Regions from separate parts of the Actinoallomurus sp. NPDC052274 genome, predicted to be linked through region 1. Evidence: riboswitches for the same ligand, from Rfam matches in the RefSeq annotation. Region 1 holds a riboswitch; each other region holds the start of a gene.
What was found. A riboswitch is a leader RNA that binds a small molecule or an ion and turns the genes downstream of it on or off. The one in region 1 is predicted to bind cyclic di-AMP.

Region 1 (7,751 bases):
GAGCTGCTGGGCGGCCTGAACGCGCAGCGCCTGCTCACGCTCCAGCCGCTGCGCGGAGGCGAGGTACTGCTGGAACTCCGCCGACCGGTTGTGCGCGATCTGGTTGAACGCCGACATCTGCGAGAGCACGGCGTCCGGGTCCTTGGAGCTCACCAGCTGGGGGATCGAGCCGTTGTCCCCGGTCTTGTAGGCGTCGACGGCGAGCTGCGCGACCCGCAGCCGCAGCTGCTGGAACGTCTTGCGCTCGGCCTGCACCGACTTGCTCAGCGCGTTGACCCGGCTCTGGGCCGCCTTCCAGTCCGCCTTGGTCTGGTTGTACTGGTTGCTCAGCTGGTCGACCTTGTCGTTCAGCTGCGCGAGCTCCTTCTTCGCCGCGCTCAGCGAAGAGCCGGGGTCCGCGTGCGCGGGAACCCCCGGCAGGGCGAGCCCCGCGACGGCGACGAACCCGACGGTCGTCAGGAACCGGCGGCCGGTCCTGGGCATGATCGTACGCTCCTTGGCCATGATGATCCGTTCCTAGAGCGCGCCCGCGCCGACGTAATGCGAGCTGTACCAGGGGTTGCTCAGGCTGTCGATCTTGACGTAAGAGCCCGTGTGCGGCGAGTGGATGAACTTGCCGCCGCCCACGTAGATGCCGACGTGCCCGAGGTTGTCGAAGAAGACCAGGTCGCCGGGGGACAGGGCGGACTGGGGAGTGACCCTGGTGGTGGCGTCGTACTGGTCCGGGACGACGCGGGGAATGGTCCTCCCCGCCGCCGCGTAGGCCTTCATCGTGAAGCCGGAGCAGTCGTACCGCGGGCCGGTGCCGCCGTAGAGGTACGGCGTGCCGCACTTGCTGTAGGCCCACTCGAGTACGGTCCGCGCCTTGCCGGTCGCCGAGCCCTGGTAGCCGCCGCCGCAGTTGCTCGCCACGGGACCGCTGTCACCGCCGCCGGAGTCCGCCGCCGGGCCCAGCTTCTTGACCAGGGCCTTCTGCTGCTCGACCGACTTCTCGATGCTCTTCTTCTTGGCGAGGAGAGCGTTCTTCTTCTGCACCAGGTCGGTGGTGCCCTGCTCGGCCTGCGCCTGCTGCCGCTGGAGCAACTGGGCGGCGTTGAGGAACTGGGTGAGCTCGGTGGAGCGGTTCTTGGACAGCTGCGCGAAGGCCGACATCTGGTCGAGCACCGTCTGCGGGTCCTTGGCCGAGACCAGGGCGGGGATGTCGGCGCCGTTCGAGCCGTTCTTGTACGCGGACGCGGCCATCTGCGCGACACGGACGCGGAGCTCGGCCCACGTCTGGCGCTGCTGCTTGACCGAGGCCTTGAGCGCCTTCAGCTTCTTGTCGGCCGCCGCCCACTGCTCTTTGGCCTTGTTGTAGTCGTTGTCCAGGTGGTCGACCTGCGAGTTCAGCTTGGCCAGCTTGGCCTTCGCCTGGCTCAGCGTCTCCTTGGGCTTCGCCTCGGCCGTACCGGCCGGCAGAGCCAGCGCCGCCGAGGCGGCGACGCACAGGGTGGCCAACGTGCGACCGCGGATCCAGCCGCTCATCGGCCGTCCGACGGCCGAGCCGTCGGCACTGCGCTCTGTTGCCACGATTTGCGGCACGCCCCTCTCCCACTGTCCGCCTACCGGGTTAGCTGACGGATTCGGGCGTGGAAGTCGCCCTACGGAGCCCACAGCGCTCCGATTCACCCCTGAAACCTGGTTCCCCGGCTCGTCGTGCCGGTGAGGATCCTACGGCCCGGAGCCCGGGCGTCCTCACCGAACGTGACGACTCGGCGGAAGCCGTCGCCGTCGCCTGGGGGGCGACGAACCAGCGACCGGCTCAGCGCGTGAGACTAGTCAAGTCTCACGCTGGTAACAACCGCTTCTCCGGGAATTCGAGCAATTCACGTCATTTACGCAACAGGGCGCGCGCGGATCGTCACGATGCGCGGTCGACGGAGATCGTCATTCGCAGGGGCGGGATCAGCCCCTCCGCGGCGAGAATGCCCAGCGCGCGGCGCTCGAGCGGATCAATGTCCAGGCCGGACTCGGGGATGGCGGGCATCATGGTGACGACGCAGTCGGCGCAGCCGACGTTGCGTAGCTCACACTTGGCGCAGTCGATGAGCACGAATTCCTCCTCGTGTCGTCGTCATTGCCAGACGTTACGAGGACCCACCGACAATTCCCTCCGCAATATCCACCCGCGCGGGCCGGGCCGGGCGGGCACGGACGGTCAGGTGCGGCCGAGACGGCGGAGGAGGAGCGACGACGGCGCCGGCCGGGCGTCGGCCCGCCGGGCCGAGTCGCAGACCTCCTGGTCGGAGGAGATGACCACCACGGCGCGCCCGCTCGGCTCGGCGCGGACCAGGTGGCCGATCAGCTCGTCGGCCGTCTGACCGGGCTCGCTGAACAGCACGCGCACACCGCGCGGCGCCTGCACGGCGACGGGGGCGTTCAGCTCCGCGCCGTCGAAGACCACCGTCACCTCCGCCTTGGTCTGCGCGTGCAGCACGCCCAGGCCCGAGACGAGGCGGGACCGCTGGTCGGCGAGCGGCAGGTCGCCGTACCCGGTCTTGGTGACGTTGTAGCCGTCGACGATGAGGTGCACCTGCGGGAGCGTGAGCAACTGGTCCAGGAGCGCCGGGTCGCTGTCGGCCAGCGCCCGTCCGGGCAGCGTGCGGTGCCCGGGACGGCTGGGCGTGATGCCGCCGACACTGTCGGCCGGCCGGGTGATGCCCGGCGGCAGCGCGATCTCGTCGCGGAGCCCCTTGGCGGCGTCGGTGAGGGCGTCGAGGAGGACGCGCAGCCGGGCCTCGTCGACGTTGCGGCCCTCGCGGGCGGCGCGCCGGGCGCTCTCGGCGGCGGCCTCGGCATGGGACAAGCGGCTGCGCAGCCGGCGCAGCTCCGCCTCGGCGGCGGCCGCCGCGACGGAGGACGCGGCACGCTCCTCCCCCAGCCGGCGGTCGAGCTCCTCCGCCCGCGCGTGCTCCCGCTTCGCCTTGCCCCGCGCCTCGTGCAGCCGCTTGCGCAGCTCGGCGTTCTCGGTGCGCAGCTCACGCAGCTCGGCGCGGAGCTTCTCGGTCTCCTCTGACCGGGTGGCCTTCACCGCGGCGATCTGGTCCCGGAGGTCGGCGACCTGGCGCATGACCTTGGCGTCCTCGGCGGCCGCCGCCGACCGCTCCAGGTCCCGGCGCGCGGTCTCGATCCGCTCGGCCCAGTCCGGCGGGCGCAGGAGGTACGCGAGGGCGGCCACGGTCACCGGGTCCGCGGCGGGCGGCACGGCGCCCGAGCCGACCGCTTCGGCCAGCACCGGCTCGCTCTCCCGTACGACATCGGCGACACGCTCGCGGAACCCGTTGTCGTCCTCGAGCTGGGCGGCGATCAGCGTCGCGGCCAGCCGGGCGCGGCGCCGGGGCTCGAACCGGGCCACCCGCCGGAGCGGCGGCGGGACCTCGTCGGGCCGCAGCCCGCCGATGACGCCGGCCGCGGCCTCGACGACACGCTGGCGCACCGCTTCGGGGAGCGGCTGATCGAGGTGTTCGCCCGGGCCGGTGTCGATGGTCTGCTCCTCATGGTCGCGGGGCGGCGCGCCGGGACGCGTGCGCCGGGCTCCGTGTCGCCGTCGCTGCCCAGCGTAGACGGCTCGGCGACCTACGGTCCGCAATCCCCCCGACGAATACCACAAGGTATCCGCGCGCCGGGTCGCCGCAACGAATGTGGATGCCGCAGAGTGGCCCCCGCCCCAGGCCGCCCGAACGAATGTCGGTCTTCCCGCGTACGGTTCCGCCCATGGCCTCCGTCGGCCCTGCGGTGCAGGGCACCCTCGATGACCTCGGCACCCCGCTGGCCGGCGTCACCTTCGTCGTCGTCGACCTCGAGACCACCGGAGGGTCGGCCAAGGAAGACGCGATCACCGAGATCGGCGCCGTCAAGGTGCGCGGCGGCGAGATCGTGGGCGAGTTCGCCACCCTCGTCGACCCCGGGATGGCGATCCCTCCCTTCATCTCGGTGATCACCGGCATCACGCAGCAGATGGTCGTGGCGGCTCCCCGCATCGGCGAGGTCCTGCCGTCGTTCCTGGAGTTCGCCGGGGGCGCGGTCCTGGTCGCGCACAACGCGCCGTTCGACATGGGCTTCCTGAAGGCGGCCTGCGCCGCGCAGGAGCGGCCCTGGCCGGCGCCGCCGGTGGTGGACACCGCCGACCTCGCGCGCCGCGTCCTCACCCGCGACGAGGTCCCCAACTGCAAGCTCGCCACCCTCTCCCGTTTCTTCCGGGCCCGCGTCGAGCCCTGTCACCGCGCGCTCACCGACGCCCGCGCGACCGTCGACGTCCTGCACGGCCTGCTGGAGCGCGCCGGGGCGTTCGGTGTGGAGACCCTGGAGGAGCTCACCGGCTTCCAGCGCGCGCCGACGCCGGAGCAGCGGAGCAAGCGCCACCTGGCCGACGGTGTGCCCGCCGCGCCGGGCGTCTACCTCTTCGAGGACGCGCGCGGCGAGGTGCTCTACGTCGGCAAGAGCGGCCGGCTGCGCAGCCGCGTCACCTCCTACTTCACCGCCTCGGAGACCCGCCGGCACGTCCGCGAGATGATCGGCGTCGCCGAGCGGGTCCGCACCATCGTGTGCGCGAGCCCCCTCGAGGCCGAGGTCCGCGAGCTGCGACTCATCGCGGCGCACAAGCCGCGCTACAACCGCCGGTCGCGCCACCCGGAGCGGGCGGTCTGGCTGAAGCTCACCGCCGAGTCCTTCCCCCGGCTGTCGATCGTCCGGGAGGTGCGCGACGACGGTGCCGCCTACCTCGGCCCGTTCGGCAGCACCCGCACGGCCGAGGAGGCGCGCGCCGCCGTGCACGACGCCGTCCCCCTGCGCCAGTGCACCCAGCGGCTCACCCTGCGGCTGATCGAGACCCGCCGGGCCGCCACCTGCGCGCTCGCCGAGCTCGGCCGCTGCGGTGCCCCGTGCGAGGGCCGGCAGGCGCCGGAGGACTACTCCCGCCACGCCTCCCTGGCCCGGCGGATCCTGGAGGGCGACGTCCGTCCGGTCGTCGCCGCCGCGCGGGCCCGCATCGACCGGCTCGCCGGCGAGCTGCGCTACGAAGAGGCGGCGGTGCAGCGCGACCGGCTGGCCGCCTTCGTCCGCGGCGCGGCGCGCTGCCAGCGCCTGTCCGCCCTGGCCGGACTCGCGCAGTTGGTCGCGGCCCGGCCGGCCTTCGACGGCGGCTGGGAGCTGCACGTCGTCCGCCACGGGCGCCTCGCCGCCGCCGGCACCGTTCCCCCGCACGCCCACCCCGTCCCGTACGTCGAGGCGCTGGTCGCCACCGCCGAGACCGTGCGGCCCGGCATCGGGGCCACCCCGCGGGCCTCCGCCGAGGAGATGGAGTGCGTGCTGCGCTGGCTCGACTCCCCCGGCGTGCGCCTCGTCGAGGTCGACGGCACGTGGACCTGTCCGCCGCACGGCGCCGAGAGCGTGCGTCAGTGGATCGAGAGCGCCGCCGCGCGCCCCGATTCCCGTAAGGTTGACCGCGCCGGTCGGCCGATGCGATAGGAGCAGGTGTGGCGCTGCCGCTGTACGACAACCAGCCGACGCGGCGCGCGCCTCTGGTCACCTACCTGCTGATCGCCGCCAACGTGGTCATCTTCCTGCTGTCGCCGATCGCCTCGATCGGCCACCACGGCGAAGGGGTCGAACAGCGCCGGTGCGAGCAGGTGACGTTCCTGCTGAAGTACGGCGCCGTCCCGAAGGAGATGGTCTCGAACCGGCAGAATCCGGTGCCGGAGGAGGTCGCCCACCTCTGCGCGCCGAAACCGTTCCACAAGCGGCCGTGGCTGTCCGCGCTGTCGTCGATGTTCCTGCACGGCGGCGTCGCCCACATCCTCGGCAACATGGTGTACCTCTTCATCTTCGGCGCGGCGACCGAGGACCGCCTCGGCCGGCTCCGGTTCCTGGTCTTCTACCTTCTGGTCGGCTACATCGCGGCGTACGGTTTCGCGATCACCTACCCCGGCTCCGACACCCCCCTGGTCGGCGCGTCCGGCGCCATCGCGGGCGTGCTCGGCTCCCACCTCGTGCTCTACCCGCGGTCGCGGACGATCGCGCTGATCCTGTCGATCTTCCCGTTCCGGCTGCCGTCCTGGACGCTGCTCGTCCAGTTCTTCGTGTTCCAGTGGCTCAGCCTCGGCGACAGCCAGAGCCAGACCGCGTACGTCGCGCACATCTACGGCTTCGTCGCCGGGGTGATCGTCGGCCTGCTCGTCCGGCGCGGCACCGTGGCCCGCAAGTCGGCCGCCCTCAGCTGGACCTAGCGGGCGCCATCCAGCACGGCCCCCTCCACTAGGCTTTGCGACGGGCGATCCGACATCGCGCGCAACCCACGCAGGAGGCATTCCGTGATCACCGCCATCGTGCTCATCAAGGCCGACGTCTCGCGCATCCCGGAGGTCGCCGAGATCATCGCCGGTCTCGACGGGGTGAGCGAGGTCTACTCGGTGACCGGGGAGTTCGACCTGGTCGCGCTGGTGCGCGTGCGGCAGTACGAGCAGATCGCGGATGTCATCCCCGGCGGCCTGAACAAGGTCGCCGGCGTGACGCACACCGAGACCCACATCGCCTTCCGCACGTACTCCCAGCACGACCTGGAGGCCGCGTTCGCCCTCGGCCTGCCGGACGGGGACTGACCGGGCCGGGACGAGCGGCGCCGGCGAGGCCGCCCACGCCCGCCCCGGCGACCACTCCTCGGCCCGCGCAGGCGAGTCGCCCCTCGTGCTCGGCGCCTCATCCTTCCCAGAACACGCGGAACGGCCCGCCACCCGGAATCGGGTGGCGGGCCGTACTCGTGTGCGGGCGGCGGCGTCAGTGGTGGCTGATCGCCCTGCTGCCGCCGGTGCCGCCGGGCTCGACGCCGCCCGCCTCGAGGTCCTCCTCGGCGTGCGGGCTGGTGTCGTCGTGCCCCTCGTCGTGGCCGTCCGCCGGGACGTCGTCGGCGGTGAAGGCACGGTTGAGGTTCTTGCGCAGCTTGCCCAGCGGGCCACGCGCGGACGGCGCCGGAACGCCGTTCTCGTCCTCGTCCTCGATCGCCAGGTCCGGCAGCGGCTTCTTGCCGGTGAGCACCGCCTTGTCCTCGTCGCGCGCCGGCTCGTGCACCTCGATGAACTCACCGCTCGGCAGCCGCATGATGATGCCGGACTCGACACCGTGGTGCAGGATGTCCTGATCCTTGCGCTGCAGGCCGAGGCAGAGCCGCTTGGTGACGAAGTACGCGAGGGCGGGGCCGATGAAGACGGCGAACCGGAAGAACCACGTCGTCGCGTACAGGGACACGTGGAACTTGTCGGCGATGACGTCGTTACCGCCAGCCAGCCACAGCAGACCGTAGAAGGTGACCGCGGTCATGCCGACGGCGGTACGGAACGGGGCGTTCCGCGGCCGGTCGGCGATGTGGTGGATCCGTTTGTCGCCGGTGGCCCACTGCTCGATGAACGGCCAGAGGGCCGCGCCGGTCATGATGAGCCCCAGCGGCACGAGCGCGGGAACGAGGACGTTCCACGAGACCGTGTGACCCCACAGGTTGGTCTCCCAGTTGGGCATGATGCGCAGCGCGCCCTCGAGGAAGCCCATGTAGAAGTCGGGCTGCGAGCCGGCCGTGATCGAGTCGGGCGTGTACGGGCCGAACAGCCAGATCGGGTTGATCTGGGCGAACGTCCCGAGCAGCGCGATGACCGCGAAGGTGAACATGAAGAAGGCACCGGCCTTGATCATGAACACCGGGTAGAACGGCTTGCCGATGACGTTCT
Region 2 (5,124 bases), on a different contig from region 1:
TCCGACAGCTTGTCCGGCCGGCCGGGGCCGAACAGCAGGTGGTGGTCGTGCGGCGGGAGGGCCGCCGCCACGTCGTCGATCATGGCCGCGCCGGGGCCGGCGACGCGGTAGAACCAGCCGCGCTTGCCGACCAGCTTGCCGGCCGCGCCCGCGGCCGCGCCGAGCAGGACCTTCGCGCGGCCCGCCTCGAGGATCGCGCCCTGCATCCCGGCCGGGCTGTGCAGCGGACCGATCTTGCCGACGAACTTGCTGAGCTGCTTGGCCATGCCCTCCGGCGTGATGAGCTCCAGCGGGATCATCCGACCCTGACCGGCCGACGCGGGGCTCTCCGACAGGGCGAGAATGTCGTCCGGCCGCAGCATGCCCTGCGTCGCCTCCTGGATGATCGGGAGGATGCCGGTGCGCAGCGTGATCATCTTCGTCTTGATCGGGATGCGGCGGGCGCCGACCGCGTGCTCGTCGACCGGCGGGATGTTCGGCGCCTTCTCCGGCGCGAGCTCGCCGAAGTGCTGGTGCAGCATCTCCTTGATCGGCTTGTTGCGCGGGTAGATCGCCGCGCCGCGCTGCAGGATGTCCCGGGCGCCCGCCGGGTCGCCGGCCTCCAGCCGGAGCGCCGCGAGGAGCGTGTAGTCCGAGGCGTACACCAGGTAGTCGGGGGCCAGCGCGATCAGCTCGGTCTGGTACTTCAGGGCACGCGGCTTGTCACCGCGGTCCACCGCCCACTTCGACAGGCGCTTGAGCGCGTGCCGGCGCAGCTGGGAGTCGTTGACCACCGACTCGAGGATGGCCTCCGCGTCGTCGATCCATCCGCCGTCCTTGAGGACGTCGGCCAGCGTCAGGGCGTACCACGGGATCGTCGGGTACTTCTCGCGGGCCTGGCGCACGATCTGGGCGGCCCGGCCGTAGTCGCCACGCCATTTGTACGCCTCAGCGAGCGCCGCCGTGGCGAACCGGGTGTCGCCACCGGCCGCGATCGCCTGGTGGGCGATCTGCTCGGCCTTCCTGTCGTCACGCTCGTTGGTGAGGACCAGCCAGGAAAGCAGGGACAGACCGTCACCGTCGAGATCGGCCCGCTTGGACTCGAGGAGCTGCTGGGCCTCCTCGGGCTTGCGGAGCCAGATGTCATAGGCGCGGCCGTTCGTGCTCATGTCAGAACCTCATGCGTCGTCGGCGATCTGCGGGATCGGCCCATCATCTCAGAGATTCGGGGCGGCCGACGCGAGGCCCGTCACACCGCGGATCGCCGTGGTGACGCGAGGTCCGTCCTATCGCGGATCGCCGTGGCAGGGGCGGAGATGCGGGAAACAGGGCGGAATACGCAGGTTGCATGACCCGGGCTTGTGACCCGCTCGATACCCTTGGGTCTCGTGGACCTCCTCGAAACCTGGCGTGACCTTCCGGCCGCCCAGCAGCCCGACTGGCCCGACCCCGCCCGGCTCCAAGACGTCGCGGCGCAGCTGTCCAAGCTGCCGCCGCTGGTGTTCGCCGGCGAGTGCGACCAGCTCAAGGCGCATCTCGCCGCGGTGGCGCGCGGTGAGGCCTTCGTCCTGCAGGGCGGTGACTGCGCCGAGACGTTCTCCGGCGCGACCGCCGACGACGTGCGCAACAAGCTGAAGACCCTGCTGCAGATGGCCGTCGTCCTGACCTATGCCGCGAGCGTCCCGGTCGTCAAGATCGGCCGGATGGCGGGGCAGTTCGCCAAGCCGCGGTCCAAGCCGTTCGAGGTGCGCGACGGCGTCGAGCTGCCCGCCTACCGGGGCGACATCGTCAACGGGTTCGACTTCACGCCGGAAGCCCGCGTGCCGGACCCGGAGCGGCTGCTGCGCGCCTACCACGCCGCCGCGGTCACGCTGAACCTCACCCGCGCCTTCACCCAGGGCGGCTACGCCGACCTGCGGCAGGTGCACGCCTGGAACCACGACTTCGTCGCCGAGAGCCCCGCGGGCCGGCGCTACGAACGGCTGGCCGGGGAGATCGACCGGGCGCTGGCGTTCATGCACGCCGCCGGGGCGGACCCCGAGGAGTTCCACCGGGTCGAGGTCTACTCCAGCCACGAGGCGCTGCTCCTGGACTACGAACGCGCCCTGACCCGCGTCGACTCCCGGTCCGGCCTGCCGTACGACGTCTCCGCCCACTTCCTGTGGATCGGCGAGCGCACCCGGCAGCTCGACGGAGCGCACGTGGAGTTCATGCGGCACATCCGCAACCCCATCGGGGTGAAGCTCGGCCCGACCACGACCGCCGAGGACGCCCTCGCGCTCATCGAGCGGCTGGACCCCGACCGTGAGCCCGGCCGGCTCACCTTCGTCACCCGCATGGGCGCCAAGCGGATCCGCGAGCACCTTCCCGCCCTGGTGGAGAAGGTCACAGCGAGCGGCGCCCAGGTCGCCTGGATCTGCGACCCCATGCACGGCAACACCTTCGAGTCGGAGAGCGGGTACAAGACCCGCCGGTTCGACGACGTGCTCGACGAGGTCGCCGGCTTCTTCGAGGTGCACCGGGCGCTCGGGACCCACCCGGGCGGCGTGCACCTCGAGTTCACCGGCGACGACGTCACCGAGTGCGTCGGCGGCGGCCACGACATCGTCGACGACGACCTGCACCAGCGGTACGAGACGGCCTGCGACCCCCGCCTCAACCGGGGCCAGGCCCTCGACCTGGCGTTCATGGTCGCGGAGATGTACCGCGTCGGGAAGTGAGCCCCGGTCCGCGTGGTCGCCTCAGACCACGCGGACCGCGCCGGCGAAGGGCCGGGTCGACAGGTCGGCGACCCGGACGTGGTCGCCGGTGTGCGGCGCGTGGATGAACTTCCCGTCGCCGATGTACATCCCCATGTGGTGGATGTCGGAGTAGAAGAAGACCAGGTCTCCCGGCTCCAGCTGGTCCCGGGAGACGTGGACGCCGGCGTTCCACTGGTCGCCGCCGTAGTGCGGCAGGTTGACGCCGACCTGCCGGTAGGCCCACATGGTCAGCCCCGAGCAGTCGAACCCCTGACCTGGCGTCGCGCCGCCCCAGACGTACGGGACGCCGAGCTGGGTCAGCGCGGCGCGTACGGCGCCGACCGCCCTGCCGGGGCCGCCGGGGATGGCGGGCACCTTCTCGCCCTTGCCGGCGCGCTCGACGGCGTCCTGCAGCAGCGGCCCGCGGACCTTCTCCAGCGCGGCGCGGATGGTGGCGCGCTGCCGGGCGAGCCGGCTCCTGAGGAGGGCCGCCTGCGCGGCGCGGTCGCGGGCGTCCTGGCCGGTCCACTGGGCGTTCTGGATGGCCTGCGTGAGCTGCCGGATCTCGCTGTCGTCCTGCTGGGTGAAGTAGTGCAGGGTGGTGGCCCGGTCCAGCAGCGCGCGCGGGTTCGAGGACGCGAGGAGCGCGGGCGCGTCGTCGTGCGTGCCGTTCATGTAACGGATGGCGGCGAACCGGCCGACCTTGCGCTGCGTGGCCTTCAGCGCCTCGGTGGCGCGGGCCGAGGTCTGACCGGCGATGACGGCCGCGCGCTGGGCCTGCTCCAGGCGCACCTTGAGGCCGTCGTACTGCTCGGTGAGCTGCTCGAGCCGGTCGCTCAACTGGCCGGCGCGCTGCCGGAGCGCGTCGATGCGCGGGCCGGGCCGGGCGGAGTCCGCCAGTGCGGGCGGTGCGAGTCCGGCGATGACGAGGGCGAAGGTCGCGACCGCCGTACGGCGGGCCGTTCCCTTCCCGGGATGAAGAGGGTCGTGCGTGTCCGCGGTGCGGAATCGATCCATCCAGGTGCTCCTCTCCTCAGGCCGCCTACCGGGTTAGCTGACGGGTTCGGACGAGAAGGAGCCCTACCGCGGCCGTCGGCGACGGACGCGGATTCACCCCGATGCGCAGGCGAGGAGACGCCCTCTGCCTCCGCGAATGGGTCCCCGGTTCCCCGGCGCGCCACGGCGCGACGGGCGATTCGGCGGTCCGGCCGTCTCTCGGCCGGTGACGACTCGCTGGAGATTAACGGATGGTGACGGAGCGTCCAACGAGAACATGCGGAGATGGCCCGGGGGATCCCAGGATGGTCACTCCGGGTGATGGGCGGCTGGTCCTTTGCGCCTAGACACGGCGGTCCCCGCTCACCTCACGCCTGGCGGCGGCGGTCCCCGCTCACCTCGTGCTCGGCGGTCCCCGCTCGCGCCCTGACGCGGCGATCCCCGCCCGCCTCCGGAGCAGGAGCGGACGGGGACCGTACGGACGGTGTCGCGCGCGGCGCGGCGCCGCGGCTCGGAACGAGGCTCAGGACAGGACGGACTCGGACTCCGTCTCGGACTCGATCGAGCCGTTCTGCGACACCGCGGCGTGCAGGGTGTTCCAGAACGCCAGCTCGACGTCCTCCTCCAGCTCCGCGATCTTGCCCCAGAACTCCTGGTCCTCGGCCTTCGCGGCGGCCTCGGCGGACAGGACCGGCATGAGCTGGGTGCTGGCGTCGGCCGCCTCCAGGTCGGCCACGCTGACCTCGGCGGGCAGCTCGACCGGCGTGCGGTGGTGCTTGCCGCGCTTGCGGACCCGGACGTTCGGCGCCGAGACGGGCACCTTGACCTTCGACTTGCCGACGGCGAGGGCCACGGTCCCGAACAGCACGACGGCGAGCAGCCCGGTCAGGGCGGCCTGCTGGTCCGGCAGCGGGGACGACGGGGCGGCCGGGTCGTGGGCCGCCGTCGTGTGCGCGTCGACCTGCGCCTGGACGTCCTTGCCGATCTCCTTGACGGCGGGCGGCGGCGCGGCGTGCTTCGGGGCGTAGTTCTGGTCGGTCTGGGCCGGCTGCTGGACGGCCGGCGCCGCCTTCACCTTCACCTTGGAGGGATAGCCGAACCCGACCACCTGGCTGATGTCCCGGGTGGCGCGCGTCAGCGCGTTGTTGTGGTTGGCCTCGATGGTGTGCAGCGTGTGGCCGTCGACCCGCTCCACGATGCCGACGTGCTCGATGTCGCCGATGCTCTTGCCGCCCGACCAGGAGAAGAACACGATCGCGCCGGGCTCGGCCTTGTGGCCCCAGGCGCCCTGCTTCTTGAACCACTTGGCGTGGTCGGGGGTATAGGCGAACTGGCCGGTCCAGTCCTCGACGCCGGCCTTGTCGGCCGCCCACGCGAGGAACATGTCGCACCAGGCCGACGTCTTGTA
Region 3 (7,751 bases), on a different contig from region 1:
CGTGGAGTACCCGGGGATGTCGCCCCCGTGGCCCCAGGCGACGCCACCGCAGCTCAGCGGCGTGCTCATGAGGCCGAGCCCGTATCGGACGCCCTTCCCCATCTCCGGCGCGGCGACGGTCGTGCGCATCTCCTTGAGCTGCGCCGGCGCGAGCAGCCGACCGGCGAGGAGCGCGGTGAAGAAGCGGTCCACGTCGCTCGGGGTGGAGATCATCTGGCCGGCCGCCCAGCCCATGGACGGGTCCGACTCGGTCACGTCGGTGAGCGGCGCCTTCGGATCGTCCTTGGCGTACCCCTCCGGGTGGGGCCGGCGGATCGTCTGGTCGCCGACGCCCGGGAAGTAGGTGTGCCGTAGGCCGATGCGCGTGATGACGCGATCGGTGATCTGCTCGGCCATCGGGCGCCCGGTGATCTTCTCGACCAGCAGCCCGGCGACGACGTAGTTGGTGTTGCTGTACTCCCACTTCGTGCCCGGAGGGAAGTCCGCCTTCTTGGCGAGGGCCAGGTCGAGCAGTTCGCGGGGCTCGAAGTAGCGGTGCTGGTAGGGCAGGAAGCCGTTCGCGAAGAGGGACGTGTAGTTCGGCAGGCCGCTCGTGTGCTGCAGCAACTGCCGTACCGTGATGTGGCGGCCGTCGATGCCGTCGCCGCGGATCAGGCCCGGCAGGTAGGTCTCGATCGGCTCGTCCAACCGGATCCTGCCCTCGCCGACCAGTTGCAGGACGACGACGGCGGTGAAGGTCTTGGTGTTGCTGCCGATGCGCACGTACCCGTCGGCCGGCACCCTGCCCTTGGTCCTCAGGTCGCCGACGCCGGCGGTGTAGTGGCGGAAGTCCCCGTCGTGACCGCGCACGGACGCCAGGGCGGCGGGGAATCCGTCGTCGCGTACGAGGTGGTTCAGCCGCTGCTGGACGACGCCTCCGGTCCGGCCGGTGCGTGCGGCGAGCGCGCCGCTCGGCGCGGTGGCGGCGCCGAGGATGCCGAGGCAGGTCAGCGCGACGATGGTGGTGAGACGCCTGCGGTTACCGAAACGATGATCGCTCATGGCGGTCACGTTACGTACGGGGCAGGTGACGGATCGATCCCGCTGGCGGTACTTCGAAGGTACCTCTGGCCCTACCATCGCCCGGGGGTCACGCGCCGGGGGGCGGCCTCAGGAGAACCGAACCGGCCGCGACGACACGTCCGGCACGGCCCGCCCCGGGCTCCCCAGGGCGGGCCGTCACGAGGAATCAGACTGGTGGGGCCGCCGTTCTGCCGTTCACCCCGCTAGCAGCAGCAGCCGCACCCGCTCCACCAGTACCAGTAGGAAGTGCGCTTGTAGTAGGAGTACGAGTAACTCGTCGTGCCGCTCGTCCGCCAGTACCGTACGGGCGCACGCCCGTACCGTCTGTGCCGCAGGAACGCGCGCCCGTGCCGGTGCCGAGTGACGCGGGAGTAACTCGCGGCGACGGAGTGCTGCGGGGTGATCGTCGCCGTCTGCGCGTTCGCCGGCCCGGCTGCGCCGAGCGTCGCGACCGTTGCCCCCGCGAAGGCCAGGCCAGAGACCGCTACTCCCATCCGGCGCGAAATACCCATGGAAGATACCTCCTTCGGTACGGCTCGCGCGCGACGATTCGGCAGCCACGCGCGTCATTTGAGAACATTTAGATGTATGTCCCGATATCAGGTGACATCACAGTGACTTCGAAAGTCAACGGTTCATTGTGGTGATGAGTGAAACTTGAAGGCCGCTTAGCATTCTCTTGCCGATGCCCGCCCGCCGGATCGTTGCGGCATGGGCGGTGAAAGGGCGGGTAATGTTCTGACCGCGTCGGGGGCAGGTGACGGGATCATGTCGTGCGCGGGGTATAGAAGCCGACGTCCCGGTTGTCCACCGAGCGCGCCCAGCGAAGGGCGCAAGAAGCCAGGTGTGCCACGAATGGTTCGTCGCCGTGATGAGAGGTCCATTGCCCGGCTGCCCGGCAACGGGCGCATCCTCGCACTCGCCGTCCTCCTTTGCGGCGTTTCCGGGGTGCTCGCGCCGGCGCAGGCGCGCGCGAGCCAGGCGGCGATCGGGCGGGTCGAGCGGATGGGCGTCCTGCCCCGAGGCGACGGCCATGGCAAATGGGTGCGCGTCGCCATGCACGTCGGGAACGGGAAGTTCAACAAGAACTACACGACCGTGCTCAGCCCCACCGTCAATCGCGGCCTGCAGCAGGTGTCGAACACCAACGTGAGCGGACGGACCAATACCCAAGTGGCCTTCTGCCGGAAGAGGCACAGAATCTGCAGGATCTCCCAGCGGATGGGCGCCCGCTGGGGCTGGTGACGCCCATCCCCGCCCGAGCCTCCGCCGCGGCGCCGTTCAGGCCCCTCGAGGGCGTTGCCCGATCGGCGCGAGGTGGTCGAGGAACCACTCCCGGGCCAACTCCGCGACCGTCTCGAGGGCGCCGGGCTCCTCGAACAGATGGGTGGCGCCCGGAACGATCTCAAGCCGGCTCTCGCAGCGCATGAGGGCCTGGGCCTGGCGGTTCAGCTCGATGACGACCTCGTCCCGGCCTCCGACGATCAGCAGCGTGGGCGCGGTCACCTGCCGGAGGCGGGCGGCGGCGAGGTCGGGCCGGCCGCCACGGGAGACGACCGCGGCGACGTCCGTCCGGGATTCGGCGGCGGCCCACAGCGCGGCGGCCGCTCCGGTGCTGGCGCCGAAGTAGCCGACGCGCCGCCCGCTCGCCTCGGGGCGGGCGCACAGCCAGGCGGTGGTGTCCACCAGGCGCCGGGCCAGCAGCTCGATGTCGAACACCTTGGCGCGGTCGGCCTCCTCCGCCGCGGTGAGCAGGTCGAACAGCAGCGTCCCGAGCCCCACCTGGTTCAACGCGGTGGCCACGAAGCGGTTGCGCGGGCTCCGGCGGCTGCTGCCGCTGCCGTGGGCGAACATGACGAACCCGAGCGGCGGTCCGGGGACGACCAGGGTGCCGGCCAGCCGGATCGGTCCGGCCTGTATCTCGACTTCTTCCTCGCGCGGGCGGTCATCGCCGCTTCGGTTGATGAAGGCCATGGCTCTTTCCCCCTCGCTTCCACGATTCACCGGGACACCGATGCGGGCCAGAGGCGATGGTCCCGCGGAAACGAGTAACACCAGTCACATCGTTAACAAATGCCACGTGAATAACTTCCGTATACAGCTCGCAGTCCCGACCTCTGGCATTGCGTGCGACAAGTGACCCACATCACGTAAACTCACTATTTGAGTGAGTGTTTTGTCCTGCTATGTTCCAATAACTCTCGCGGCGCTCCCCACGCGTCGCCCGCATATCCGTCGGCCATGGCCGGCCTGCCGACCCAGGCGATAGGGCGTTCACAAGACGCCTGCCCGAGCGCGGCCCGACCCAGCCGGTTCATATCCAAATCGCGCTGCTACCGCCGAGCACTCCGCGGAGTGCGTACGCGAGAGCGGCAACGCCGAGTCCGTGACCTCACGGAGCCGGGGACCCACCGCATCATCGGGGTGAATCGGCACATCCCCCGTGCCGTAGGGCGACTTCCACGCTCGAACCCGTCAGCTAACCCGGTAGGCGTCTGGAAGTAAGGAGTAGAACCTTGCCCGCGCCCATCCCCTGATCCCATCCGCCGCCATCGTGATGGCGGCCGCCCGGCAGTCTCTTGTATAAGCCGCCCGAATTCGGGCGATCCGCTGAATCCACACCACTGTGGAACCGGGGACCCAAACGTATTACTGGGGTGAATCGGCACTCCCCTCGTGCCGTAGGGCAGCTTCCACGCCCGAACCCGTCAGCTAACCCGGTAAGCGGCATGGAAGCAAGGAGTACCCCGTGTCCGCTGCCCCTCGACTCGAACGATCCGGAGCACGCATCACCGCAGCCCTGTCGGGCATCACGACGGCCGGCCTGGCCGCGTTCATCTTCGCCGCCGCCGCCGCCGGCCCGGCCGAGGCGTCTTCGCTCCCCGCGCAGGCCGGTCGCGCGCCGGCGGGCGTCCCGTCCACCCAGGGACATCAGGTGACACAGGTTTCCGGCAGAGGACTGGACGCCGATCCCCGAGGTTCGGACAAGGGCCGGCAGCAGGTGCCGACCGCGGCCGACGCGCTGAAGATCGCCCTGTCCCAGGTCGGCACCACCGAGGACCCCGCCGGCGGCAGCAAGTTCAACCAGTGGTTCATGGCCTCGCCGTACGCCAAGCTCGGAGTCGCGCGCGACGGCGGGTCGATCAGCGACTACGCCGCCGCGTCCTGGTGCGACATGTTCGTCACCTGGGTCGGCGCCCAGGCGGGGGTCAAGGGCCTCGGCGGCGACGCGTTCACCCCCGCGCACGCCCAGTGGTTCCACGACCAGGGTCGCTGGGGCAGTGCGCCGAAGCCGGGCGCGGTCGTGTTCTTCTCCTGGAACGGCGGCAAGGACATCGACAGCATCGACCACGTCGGCCTGGTCATCAAGGACAACGGCGACGGCACGATCCAGACCGTCGAGGGAAACACCGACGACGCCGTGAAGGTCCGCACCCGCAGCAAGGACTACGTCGTCGGCTACGGCTACCCCGAGTACGCCCAGTAGCCGCGATCTCTCCCGCCGCCCGCGCGCCGAATCCGCTGGTTCGGGGCGTGGGCGGTCGGCATGCGTGGATGGTTTACTGACGCGATCATCCCGGTCCTGGGGTAAGGAAGGTCAATGGCCCGTTTTGCGCCGCTTGCCCGGCTGCCGCGTCCGGCCCGCTGGGCGGTCCGCATCCTGGCCGTGCTCCTGGCCCTCGCGCTCGTGCTCACGCTGTACGGGTGGTGGACGGTCCGGCGGTCGTACCCACAGGTCGGCGGGCGCGTCACCGTCCCCGGCCTGGGCGCGGACGTCACCGTGTTCCGGGACCGGTGGGGCGTCCCGCAGATCTACGCCGACAACGCCGAGGACCTGATGCGGGCGCAGGGCTACGTGCACGCGCAGGACCGGTTCTGGGAGATGGACTTCCGGCGGCACATCACGGCCGGACGGCTGTCGGAACTGTTCGGCAAGACCACCCTCGACACCGACAAGGTCGTCCGTACGCTCGGCTGGCGGCGGGTCGCCGAGCAGGAGCTGCCGCTGCTGCGGCCCGACACCCGGCGTTACCTCGACGCGTACGCGCAGGGCGTGAACGCCTGGCTGGCCCGGCACCGGAACACCGCCACGCAGAGCCTGGAGTACTCCGTGCTGGGCCTGCGGCGCAGCGGCTACCACCCCGAGCCGTGGACGGCCGTCGACTCGCTGTCCTGGCTGAAGGCGATGGCCTGGGACCTGCGCAGCAACATGGACGAGGAGCTGGGCCGCGCGATCGCCGCGACCAAGGTCGCCCCGGCCCGCGTCGACCAGCTGTACCCCGACTATCCGTACGACCGGAACCCGGTGATCGTCCCCGGCGGTGGGGATTCGGGCGGGCGTACGGGTCCGGCGCCGCGGGCCCGCGCGCTGTCGCCGGCGCTGACCCGCGTCGCCGCCGCCATCCACGCCATGCCGACCATGCTCGGCAACGGCGCCCCGGGCCTGGGCTCCAACTCCTGGGTCGTGTCGGGCGCGCGGACGAACACCGGCAGGCCGCTGCTCGCCAACGACCCGCACCTCGCGCCGCAGATGCCGTCGCTCTGGTACCAGGCCGGACTGCACTGCCGCACCGCGTCGGCCGCCTGCCCCTTCGACGTCACCGGGTTCACGTTCTCCGGCGTCCCCGGCGTGATCATCGGGCACAACGCCCGGATCGCCTGGGGCTTCACGAACCTCGGCCCGGACGTCACCGACCTGTACCTGGAACGGGTCACCGGCTCGACGTACGAGTACAAGGGCCGTCAGGAGCCCCTCGCCGTCCGGACCGAACAGATCAAGGTGGCCGGCGGCAGGCCCGTCACCCTCACCGTACGGGCGACGCGGCACGGGCCGCTGCTGTCCGACGTGATGGACACGGTCCGCACGGCCGGGAACGGCACGGCGGTCGCGCTGCGGTGGACCGCGCTGGACCCGGGCCGGACCGCCGACGCCATCGTGTCGCTGGACACCGCCGGCGACTGGCAGCGGTTCCGCGACGCGGCCCGGCTCTTCGAGGTGCCCGCGCAGAACCTCCTGTACGCCGACGTCGACGGGCACATCGGCTACCAGGCGCCCGGCCGCATCCCGATCCGGTCGAGCGGCGACGGGCGCTGGCCCGCGCAGGGCTGGACCGGCAAGGAGGAGTGGACGGGCTACATCCCGTTCGACGACCTGCCCCGTACGTACGACCCGCCGCAGGGCTACATCGTCACCGCCAACAACGCGGCCGTCGGGCCCGGCTACCCGAGGATGCTGACCCGGGACTGGGCGTACGGCTACCGCGCGGCGCGCATCGCCGAACTGGTGGGGCGGACGCCGAAGATGGACGCGGCGACGATGGGGCGGATCCAGCTGGACGACCGCAACGGCTTCGCGCCGACGCTGGTGCCGCACCTGCTGCGCGTCGGCTCCGGGCCCGCCGTGGCGCTGCTGCGCGGCTGGGACTTCACCCAGCCCGCCGACTCGGCACCGGCGGCCTTCTACAACGCCGTCTACCGCCACCTGCTGCTGCGGACGTTCAACGACGAACTGCCCGACGGCGCCCGCCCCGACGGCGGCGACCGCTGGTTCGAGGTGCTGCGGAACCTCCTGAACCGCCCGGACGACCCCTGGTGGGACGACGTGCGCACGCCGGCCAGGGAGACCCGCGACGACATGCTCCGCCTCGCGGTGAAAGACGCGGACCAGGAGCTGCGCAAGCGCCTCGGCGGCGACCCGAAGAAGTGGCGCTGGGGCGACCTGCACACGCTCACGATCACCAACCAGACGTTCGGCACCTCCGGCATCGGGCCGATCGAGTGGCTGTTCAACCGGGGGCCGCTGAAGCTGTCCGGCGGCGACTCGCTCGTCGACGCGACCGGCTGGAATCCGCAGGAGGGGTACCAGGTCGACTGGGTGCCGTCGATGCGCATGATCGCCGACCTCGCCGACCTGGACCGCTCCCGCTGGGTCAACCTCACCGGCGCGTCCGGCCACGCCTTCGCGGACCACTACTGGGACCAGGCGCGACTGTGGGCGCGCGGCGACACGATCCCGATGCGGTCCGCTCCGGACACCGTACGCCGCGAGGCCGCGCACATCCTGACGCTGCAACCCCGGCACGGCTGACTTCTACTGTTTTGGACCAATTTGGCCATTCGTCTGCGAGGCGACCGATGGCGGCGGGACGCTGAAGGCGCGGAACACCTTTTGTAGGGGATAGTCGCTTGCGCAGCGATTAATGCCCTTTGTGTGCTGACGTCGCATGGCCCGGCTGAGGACGGGTAACGCGGACGGGACGGTGATCGTCCGGGGGCTTCCACCGATCCGAGTTCCGGCCATCGAGGAGGTAACCCATGCCCGACGCATTCACCCCGCCACCCGACGGCGAGCCGATTCCGACACCCGGTCCGAGCGACGCCGCCGCCCCGCGCCTCCCGGACCCGCCCGACGACGGCCGGATCTACGTCGATCCGGCGGCGCCCATCACGGCGCACAGCGCCGCCGCGGCGCCGACGGGCGAGCAGTTGGTCGCGTACGCGATGACCCTGCGCGGCACGGCGCGAGGTCGCGTCCGTGAGAACGTCAACGACTTCACCCAGTGGTACTACGGCGACAACACCGCCGCGTCCTGGTGCCTGATCTTCGTGTGCTGGTGCTTCAACCACTTCGGCGCGTTGCGCCTGCTGGGCGGAAAGATCGCTTACGTGCCGAGCCTGAAGAGCCGCGT
Region 4 (7,751 bases), on a different contig from region 1:
CATGAGCATGAGCTCGGCCCCGGCCGGACATGACGCCCAGGACGTGATGTTCGCGCAGATGATGATCCCGCACCACCGGCAGGCGGTCACCATGGCGCGGCAGGCCGCCACGAAGGCGTCCGCGCCCGAGGTCAAGCGGCTCGCCGCCCAGATCGAGAACGCCCAGCAGCCAGAGATCGACAAGATGACCGGCTGGCTGAAGGACTGGGGAGCGGCCATGCCCTCGCCCGGCGGCATGCACATGGGCGAGGGGATGATGTCCGAGCGGGACATGAAGAAGCTCGACTCGCTGTCCGGCAAACCCTTCGACCAGGCGTTCCTGGAGATGATGATCAAACATCACCAGGGCGCCGTCGCCATGGCCCGGACCGAGCGGGCCCAGGGCTCGAACGCCGACGCCAAGGCCCTCGCCGGCTCGATCATCAGCTCGCAGAGCACGGAGATCGCCATGATGCGGAACCTGCTGACGCACAGGTGACCAGTAGGGGCGGCCGATCACGGTCGGCCGCCCCTCATCCGCCCGTGTTCCGCGTGTCCTCGGTGGGGCACCACCGTTCGGTGATGGAGGGAAGGCGATGAGCGCGATCGGTCACGCGCTGGCGATCACCGGGTCGATGACCTGGGAGATCCTGTGGGCGCTGATCCTGGGGTTCCTGCTGTCCGCGATCGTCCAGGCGGTGGTGCGGCGATCGACGATCGTCCGGCTGCTCGGCGACGGGCGGCCTCGTACGCTCGCGACCGCCACCGGGCTGGGCGTGGCGTCGTCGTCGTGCTCGTACGCGGCGGTCGCGCTGGCGCGCTCGCTGTTCGTCAAGGGCGCGAGTTTCATCGCGGCGATGACGTTCGAGATCGCCTCGACCAACCTGGTGGTCGAACTCGGCATCATCCTGGCGCTGCTGATGGGCTGGCGGTTCACCGCGGCGGAGTTCGTCGGCGGGCCGATCATGATCGTGGTCCTCGCGGTGCTGTTCCGGCTGTTCCTCCGGGAGCGGCTGCTCCGTGCCGCCCGCGAGCAGGCCGAGCGCGGCGTCGCCGGCGCGATGGAGGGCCACGCGGCGATGGACATGTCCGTCCAGCGGCAGGGGTCGTTCCGGCGCCGGCTGCTGTCCGGGGAGGGCTTCACGTCGGTGGCGCACGTGTTCGTCATGGAGTGGGCGGCGATCCTGCGGGACCTGGTCATCGGGCTGCTGATCGCCGGGGCGATCGCCGCGTGGGTGCCCGACTCGTTCTGGCGGCACTTCTTCCTCGTCGGCCATCCGCTCGCCGCGAAGCTGTGGGGGCCGCTGGTCGGTCCGCTCGTCGCGGTGATCAGCTTCGTCTGCTCGATCGGCAACGTCCCGCTGGCCGCGGTGCTGTGGAAGGGCGGGATCAGCTTCGGCGGCGTGGTCGCCTTCATCTTCGCCGACCTGATCATCCTGCCGATCATCCTGATCTACCGGAAGTACTACGGCACCCGGATGGCGCTGTTCGTCACCGGGACCTTCTACGCGGCGATGGTCCTCGCCGGCTACCTGGTCGAACTGCTCTTCGGCGTCACCGGCCTGATCCCGGAGAAGCGGCACGCCGCGGTGATGGAGCACGGGATCTCCTGGAACTACACCACCTGGCTGAACATCGCCTTCCTCGTCCTCGCGGCGGTCCTGCTGGTCCGGTTCGTCCGTACGGGCGGGCTCCCGATGCTGAAGATGATGGGCGGCTCCCCCGAGGCCGAAAACCATCACTAAGGGACCCCAGCCCCACTTCCGGCCAATTTCGCATAAACACGACATTCGACCTCCTTCGTGATTCATCATGATCCACGAGTGAAGATCACCTTGGGAGGTCTTGATGTTGAGGCGTACAGTCGTCGCGGCGACAGCGATGATCGCGCTCGCCGCGCCGGCTCTCACCGGGCACGTACGAGAGGCTCGCGCCGCCGACGTCGGCAGGGCCGAAGTCGTACCGGTCCAGATCACCGGTGCTCCGGCGAAGCGGTTCAACCTCGTGGTCCTCGGCGACGGCTACACCGACGCCGACATGCCGAAGTACCGGCAGGACGTCGACCAGGAGATCAGCACGCTGTTCGCGTTCGAGCCGTTCAAGTCCTACCGCAGCTACATCAACGTCTACCGGGTCGAGATCGTCTCGGGCGAGTCGGGAGTGAGCTGCGACCCCGACCTGAACGCGCCCAGGCGGACCACGCCGCTGAGCATGAAGTTCTGGAGCGGCTGCTCGTCCACCGGCATCCAGCGGCTGCTGGTGATGGACAACGCCGCCGCCCAGAAGTACGCGAACATGGTCACCGGGACCAGCGCCGCCAACCGGCAGATCGTGGCCCTGGCGAACAGCGGCACGTACGGCGGGGCGGGCGGGACGTACGCCACGGCGTCGGGCAGCAACGCCATGTCGTCGCTGATCATGCCGCACGAGATCGGGCATTCGCTCGGCGGCCTCCAGGACGAGTACAACTACTACCAGCGAGGCGTTCCCGGCGGGGCCTACACCGGCGGCGAGCCGGACTCGATCCACCACACCCTCCTCACCGAGGACCAGATGCGCCGGCAGAAGGCGAAGTGGTACCGCTGGCTGGGCGAACGGAGCACGTCGGGCGGGCCCATCGGCCGCTACGAGGGCGGGATGTACGACACCACGGGCGTCTGGCGGCCCAGCGCGCACTCGATGATGAAGACCCTCGGATACGCCTATGACCAGGTCGAGCGCGAGAGGATGACCCAGGCGATCTCCGCCAAGCTCAACCTGATCCAGGACAACACCCCGACCACGGCCCCCATCGGCGCCGACCGCGTGGTCTGGCTGGAGACGCTGCACCCCGTCGACCACACGCTCGACATCACCTGGGCCCTCGACGGCAAGAAGGTGGCGGGCGGCAGGGACAACCACAACCTCGACCTGTCGCGGCTACCGATCAAGCCGGGCACGCACACTCTGACCGCCAAGATCGTCGACCCGACCGACTTCGTCCGCGACCCGGCCGTCCGCGACTCCGCCGCCCTCACCCAGACCCGTACCTGGACGGTCGACACGACCGCGCCGAACCCCACGGAGACCACCGCGGCGGGCTTCACCGAGTCGACGCCGACCGGCGCCCCCGTCGGCGCGAACGACGTGATCTATGCCGAGACGACGCACCCCGCGACGTCCGTGCCCGCCGTCCGCTGGAGCCTCGACGGCAAGAAGGTGACGACCCCGGGCAACGACCGCGACCTCGACCTGGGCCGGTTGCACCTCGCCTCCGGAACGCACACGGTCACCGCCCGTGCGGTCGACCCGGCCACCGGTGCCACGTCCGAGCCCCTCACCTGGACGGTCGACGCGCAGCGACCGACCGTCTCCGCGGTGTTCTCCACACCGGCCGCCAAGCAGGGCAAGGAGTACGTCTTCGACAATGAGTTCACCATGAAGCTGAGCCCGTCCGATGACGCCACCGGCGCCACGCTGGCCGAGTTCCAGGTCGACAGGGACGGCTGGTTCCGCTACTTCGGCTGGCCGACCGACTCGACCGCACCGTTCCGGTTCACGCCGCTGGGGACCAAGGTCGACGACCTCATCTACGGCAAACTCGGCACGCCCGCTCGCGCGGTGGCCTGGGAGAACGTGCCGCCCGGTTACGGCCACCACACGATCGAGTACCGCGCCATCGACGCGGCCGGGAACGTCGGAAAGACCACGAAGGTCGACGTGATCCTCCGCAACACCCACTGAGCGAGAACCGCTCGGCAGAATCGGCCGAGTTTGATCGGCCGAGCCCGTTCCGGGCCCCCGACGCCGGGGCCCGGAACGGCCCCGGCGGGGAGTCCGTCCCGCGACTGTCGCCGTCGAAGCACGCAGATTCCGACGCAAGCGGCCTCGCCCCGTGCCCTCCTCGTTCCGCGGTCCCGGCCCGCATCACATGCGGCGCTTGACACGCCGACCCGAGCACCGCAATTCCGGAATCACGCTAGATATGACTGAATACCAGGCATTCCGTCGGGACTTTGCCGGGAGCGCGGGCTGAGCGACCCGCCGTTGGCCTGACGCGCCACCGGGCCCGGCATTCATGGGGCATTGCATTCGCCTGCATAACCATCAACGACCGCATCGGCGGACAGATTGAACGTGTGTCGTCGATGGGGAGGGTACGCGCCCGGGTCACGGGCGGCCGGCCAGGCGTGCCGGCGGGACACGGTCCGGCCTGGGGCTGGTGCGCCGTCGTCGGCGCCGCGTTCCTGGCCGGGGCGGCGGCACACGCGGCCGGCGTGCCGGCGCCGTACCTGCTCGCCGGACTGCTGGTCGGTGTCGCGCTCGCGCTGTCGGGCCTGGTCACCACCGCCCTCCCCCGGCCCGCGTACCGCGCGTCGCAGGCGCTGGCCGGGGTGCTGATGGGCGGGTACATCCACCCGGCGGCGCTGCGCGCGGCCGCGCCGTCGATGCTCCCCCTCGTCGTCGTCACCGTGGCGACCGTCCTGCTGAGCGTGGGGGTGGCCCGGCTGCTGGAGCGGTCCCGGCTCCTCGACCGGCCGACGGCGACGCTGGCCACGGTGCCGGGTGGCGCCGCCGCGATGCTCGCGGCCTCGGACGAACTCGGCGCGGACACCCGCCTGGTGGCGCTCGCCCAGTACTCCCGAGTCGGCATCGTCGCGGCCACCGCTCCGCTGGTCGTCCCGCTGCTCGGGCCGACCGCGCCCGCGGTGTCGGGCGCCGGTGAGCCGCGCTCGCCGCTGAGCCCGCAGATGCTGCGGCTGGTCGGCGGGCCCGACCAGCCGGCGGGCCTCCTGGTGCTGTGCGCCGTCGCGGTGCTCGGCGTCCAGGTGGGACGGCGCCTGCGGCTGCCCGCGCCGGTCGTGCTCGGCCCGATGCTGGTGACCGTGGTGGCGACGTTCTCCGGCGCGGCGCACGGGTTCCGCCCGACCGGCCTGCTGCAGACGCTCGTGTTCGCCTGCATCGGGCTGGAGATCGGGCTGCGGTTCACCCGGCCCTCCCTCCGGCACGCGCGCCGGGCACTGCCCTGGATCGTGGCCGGCACGGTCGCCGTCAGCGTCGCCTCCGCGCTGCTCGCGTGGCTGCTCGCCGCGGTGACCCGGCTGTCGTTCGCCGACGCCTACCTCGCCACGACGCCCGGCGGCATCAACGCGGTGCTCGCGACGTCGGTCGCGACCAACGCCGACGTCGGGCTGATCTCGAGCGTGCAGAGCCTGCGGCTGTTCGCCGTCGTCTCGCTCGCGCCGGTCCTGGTCCGCCTCACCTTCGTACGGAGCGGCCGCCGGCCCGGATCCGCCGCGGCGGAGGCGGCGGAGCCCCGGTCCCTGGCGGGCCGATCCTGAGCGGTTCCGACGCGATATGTCCGATTCGTGATCTACCGCGACTCTCGCGGAAAGTAAGAGCCGTCGCCGTAAAACGTTAACGAAACGTTGATTGGCAGAGGACGCCCGATCACCCCTAAACTACGGAAAGCCCGGCTGCCCCCGGCTTCACACGAAGCACAGCCGTCCGCCGAATCCCTCTTGGGACCCGGGAATCATCAGTTGTCGAGGCGCGTCCGGAGCCGAATGAGGTTCCGGCCGGGCGGCTCCGGCCCGAGCCCGACGCGCTGCCCCGGTAGGCGGCAAGGAGAGGAGTAGGACTCTGTGGCGCCCTCCAACCCGATGACCTCCACGCGCGCCACCGGCCGGTCGCGGTTCCGCCGATCGCTCCGGATCTGCGCCGCGGCCTCGCTGGCGATCACCGTTTCGCTGACGACGGCCGGCGTCGCCGACGCCGCCCCGAAACCGTCGGCGGCCGCCGCGAAGAAGGAGCTGGCCAAGCTCAATCCCCAGCTCGACAAGAAGGTCGACCAGTTCAACAAGACCAAGACCGAGCTCGACGCGGCCAAGAAGCGGCTCAAGGTCCTGAAGGCGCAGAAGCAGGCCGAGCAGACCACGTACGACCAGCTACACGCGCGCGTCGTACAGCTCGTTGCGAACCAGTACAAGACCGGCCAGTCCGACCCGGCCACCGCCGTGCTGGCCTCGAAGAACCCCGACCAGGCCCTCGACCAGATGTCGACGTTCACGCACCTGGCGAGCAACCGGGGCCAGGAGCTGACCGCCTTCCTCGCCTCCACCCAGCGGCTCCGGCGCGACCTCGCCGCGGTGCAGGCCACGGTGCAGGACATCTCGCAGAAGGCCGCGAAGCTCAAGTCGCAGAAGCAGTCGCTCGAGAAGCAGATCGCCAAGCAGCAGAAGCTGTCCAAGCAGGCCGGCGAGTCGAAGGCCGCCTCCGGCGGCAAGGTCGGTGGGACCTACACCGGTCCCGCCTCCGGCTCGGCGCGCACCGCGCTGAACTACGCCTACGCCCAGCTCGGCAAGCCGTACGTCTACGGCGGCACCGGCCCGAACGGCTATGACTGCTCCGGGCTGACGATGATGTCCTGGCGCGCGGCCGGGGTCAGCATCCCCCGCGTCGTCCCGGACCAGTACAACGCGACCCACCGCGTCGCCCAGAGCGACGTGCAGCCCGGCGACCTCGTCTTCCTCAGCGGCAATGGGCACGTCGGGATGATGGTCGACAGCGGTCACTTCATCCACGCCCCGCGCACCGGTGAGAACGTGATGGTCAGCCCCCTCGCCGGCTACTGGCAGGGCCAGCTCGTCGGCTTCGGCCGTCCCTGACGACGCCGACGCGCGGTGAGCCGGGGGGCGGCTCACCGCGCGGTTCGGTGCGGTTCGGATGATCAGTGCCGGCCGGACACCGCCCGGTGGTACTGCTGCCAGACCTCCTTGTCGGTCACGGCCCGGTTGAGGAACATCAGGCCGTCGAGCCGGCAGTCACAGGCGTTCTTCTCGGCGGTGTTCTGGGGGAAGCTCCCGCCGATCTTGATGCCGCGCGAGTCGGCCGACGAGGTGACGTGCTTGCCCGGCGTCCCGACCTCCCAGGGGTCGCCGGCCGTCGTGTAGAAGCCGTCCAGCGGCTTGCCGTTCTTGTACAGCTTCATCGTGCCGTGGTCGTAGTCGTACGACGCCGCCAGGAACACCCACTCGCCGATCGGCAGGACGCTCTGCCAGTCCTCGCTCGCGGCGAACGTCTGCGACTTGCCGCCGTCGATGCGGCGGCCGAGGGCGACCACGCGCATCGTCCCCGACACGTCGATCACCTCGAGCAGCGCCCGTACGTCATGGCCCTGCGAGTCGCCGCTGAGCAGGCCCGCCAGCCCGACCGCGTTGTAGTAGTCCGACGGGTTCGCCGTCTCGGAGTTGGGCGCCGGGTTCGGGCCGGTCATCTTGAACCAGCCCATGATGGAGGCTTCCTTGGCGCCGCTGAAGGCGTGCAGGGACGGCACGCCGGTCGCCGAGTAGACCCCGGCCTTCCAGTCGTCGTTGCCCTTGGCCGCCGGGTTGACCTGCTTCGTCTGGATCGAGTAGCCGCCGCCCGGGAACGCGCTGTCCCGTACGCGCATGGCGGCCCCGCCGTTGATCAGGTTGATGGTCGTGCCGGAGAACCCGCGGTCGCGCTCCTGCGCGGGGTGGCCCGGCACGGGGTGCTCGAAGTCGTAGTACGAGACCAGGTTGGGGCGCAGGCTCGGCAGCACCTTCGACAGGGCCTGGTCGTGGCCCCGCGCCGCGCCGGTGTCCGCCTTGGCCGCGGTCGCGGCGAGCGGCCCGCAGACCAGGGCCGCGACGGCGACCGCCGCCAGGCGCCGGGACCGTACGGCCGCGCTGAGATGTCCCATCGTTCCCTCCACGTGCGTCTGGGGGTCCCGGCGGCCACCGTCAGGGGGGTGACGGTGACCGCCGGGA

Region 2: linked by a shared signal. The riboswitch ahead of AB0K82_RS44100 (NlpC/P60 family protein) and the one ahead of AB0K82_RS17440 (NlpC/P60 family protein) in region 1 are both predicted to bind cyclic di-AMP.
Region 3: linked by a shared signal. The riboswitch ahead of AB0K82_RS02775 (CHAP domain-containing protein) and the one ahead of AB0K82_RS17440 (NlpC/P60 family protein) in region 1 are both predicted to bind cyclic di-AMP.
Region 4: linked by a shared signal. The riboswitch ahead of AB0K82_RS02390 (NlpC/P60 family protein) and the one ahead of AB0K82_RS17440 (NlpC/P60 family protein) in region 1 are both predicted to bind cyclic di-AMP.

Annotation. Positions count from the first base shown of each region.
Region 1 is NZ_JBFAUT010000018.1:25,189-32,939, reverse strand. Features, by position in the region: gene AB0K82_RS17445 (NlpC/P60 family protein) at 1-483, opposite strand, end outside; gene AB0K82_RS17440 (NlpC/P60 family protein) at 517-1,581, opposite strand; cyclic di-AMP (ydaO/yuaA leader) riboswitch at 1,583-1,714, opposite strand; gene AB0K82_RS17435 (hypothetical protein) at 1,901-2,092, opposite strand; gene AB0K82_RS17430 (NYN domain-containing protein) at 2,198-3,475, opposite strand; gene AB0K82_RS17425 (DEDD exonuclease domain-containing protein) at 3,754-5,505, shown strand; gene AB0K82_RS17420 (rhomboid family intramembrane serine protease) at 5,514-6,263, shown strand; gene AB0K82_RS17415 (Lrp/AsnC ligand binding domain-containing protein) at 6,348-6,635, shown strand; gene AB0K82_RS17410 (ubiquinol-cytochrome c reductase cytochrome b subunit) at 6,811-7,751, opposite strand, start outside.
Region 2 is NZ_JBFAUT010000119.1:303-5,426, forward strand. Features, by position in the region: gene AB0K82_RS44090 (tetratricopeptide repeat protein) at 1-1,148, opposite strand, end outside; gene AB0K82_RS44095 (class II 3-deoxy-7-phosphoheptulonate synthase) at 1,359-2,699, shown strand; gene AB0K82_RS44100 (NlpC/P60 family protein) at 2,721-3,737, opposite strand; cyclic di-AMP (ydaO/yuaA leader) riboswitch at 3,743-3,915, opposite strand; gene AB0K82_RS44105 (CHAP domain-containing protein) at 4,240-5,124, opposite strand, start outside.
Region 3 is NZ_JBFAUT010000002.1:197,105-204,855, forward strand. Features, by position in the region: gene AB0K82_RS02755 (serine hydrolase domain-containing protein) at 1-1,041, opposite strand, end outside; gene AB0K82_RS02760 (hypothetical protein) at 1,266-1,574, opposite strand; gene AB0K82_RS02765 (hypothetical protein) at 1,918-2,307, shown strand; gene AB0K82_RS02770 (alpha/beta family hydrolase) at 2,344-3,036, opposite strand; cyclic di-AMP (ydaO/yuaA leader) riboswitch at 3,429-3,573, shown strand; cyclic di-AMP (ydaO/yuaA leader) riboswitch at 3,661-3,804, shown strand; gene AB0K82_RS02775 (CHAP domain-containing protein) at 3,812-4,549, shown strand; gene AB0K82_RS02780 (penicillin acylase family protein) at 4,664-7,150, shown strand; gene AB0K82_RS02785 (peptidoglycan-binding protein) at 7,378-7,751, shown strand, end outside.
Region 4 is NZ_JBFAUT010000002.1:112,473-120,223, reverse strand. Features, by position in the region: gene AB0K82_RS02410 (DUF305 domain-containing protein) at 1-478, shown strand, start outside; gene AB0K82_RS02405 (permease) at 576-1,724, shown strand; gene AB0K82_RS02400 (M64 family metallopeptidase) at 1,828-3,702, shown strand; gene AB0K82_RS02395 (AbrB family transcriptional regulator) at 4,107-5,300, shown strand; cyclic di-AMP (ydaO/yuaA leader) riboswitch at 5,458-5,596, shown strand; gene AB0K82_RS02390 (NlpC/P60 family protein) at 5,604-6,626, shown strand; gene AB0K82_RS02385 (hypothetical protein) at 6,689-7,684, opposite strand.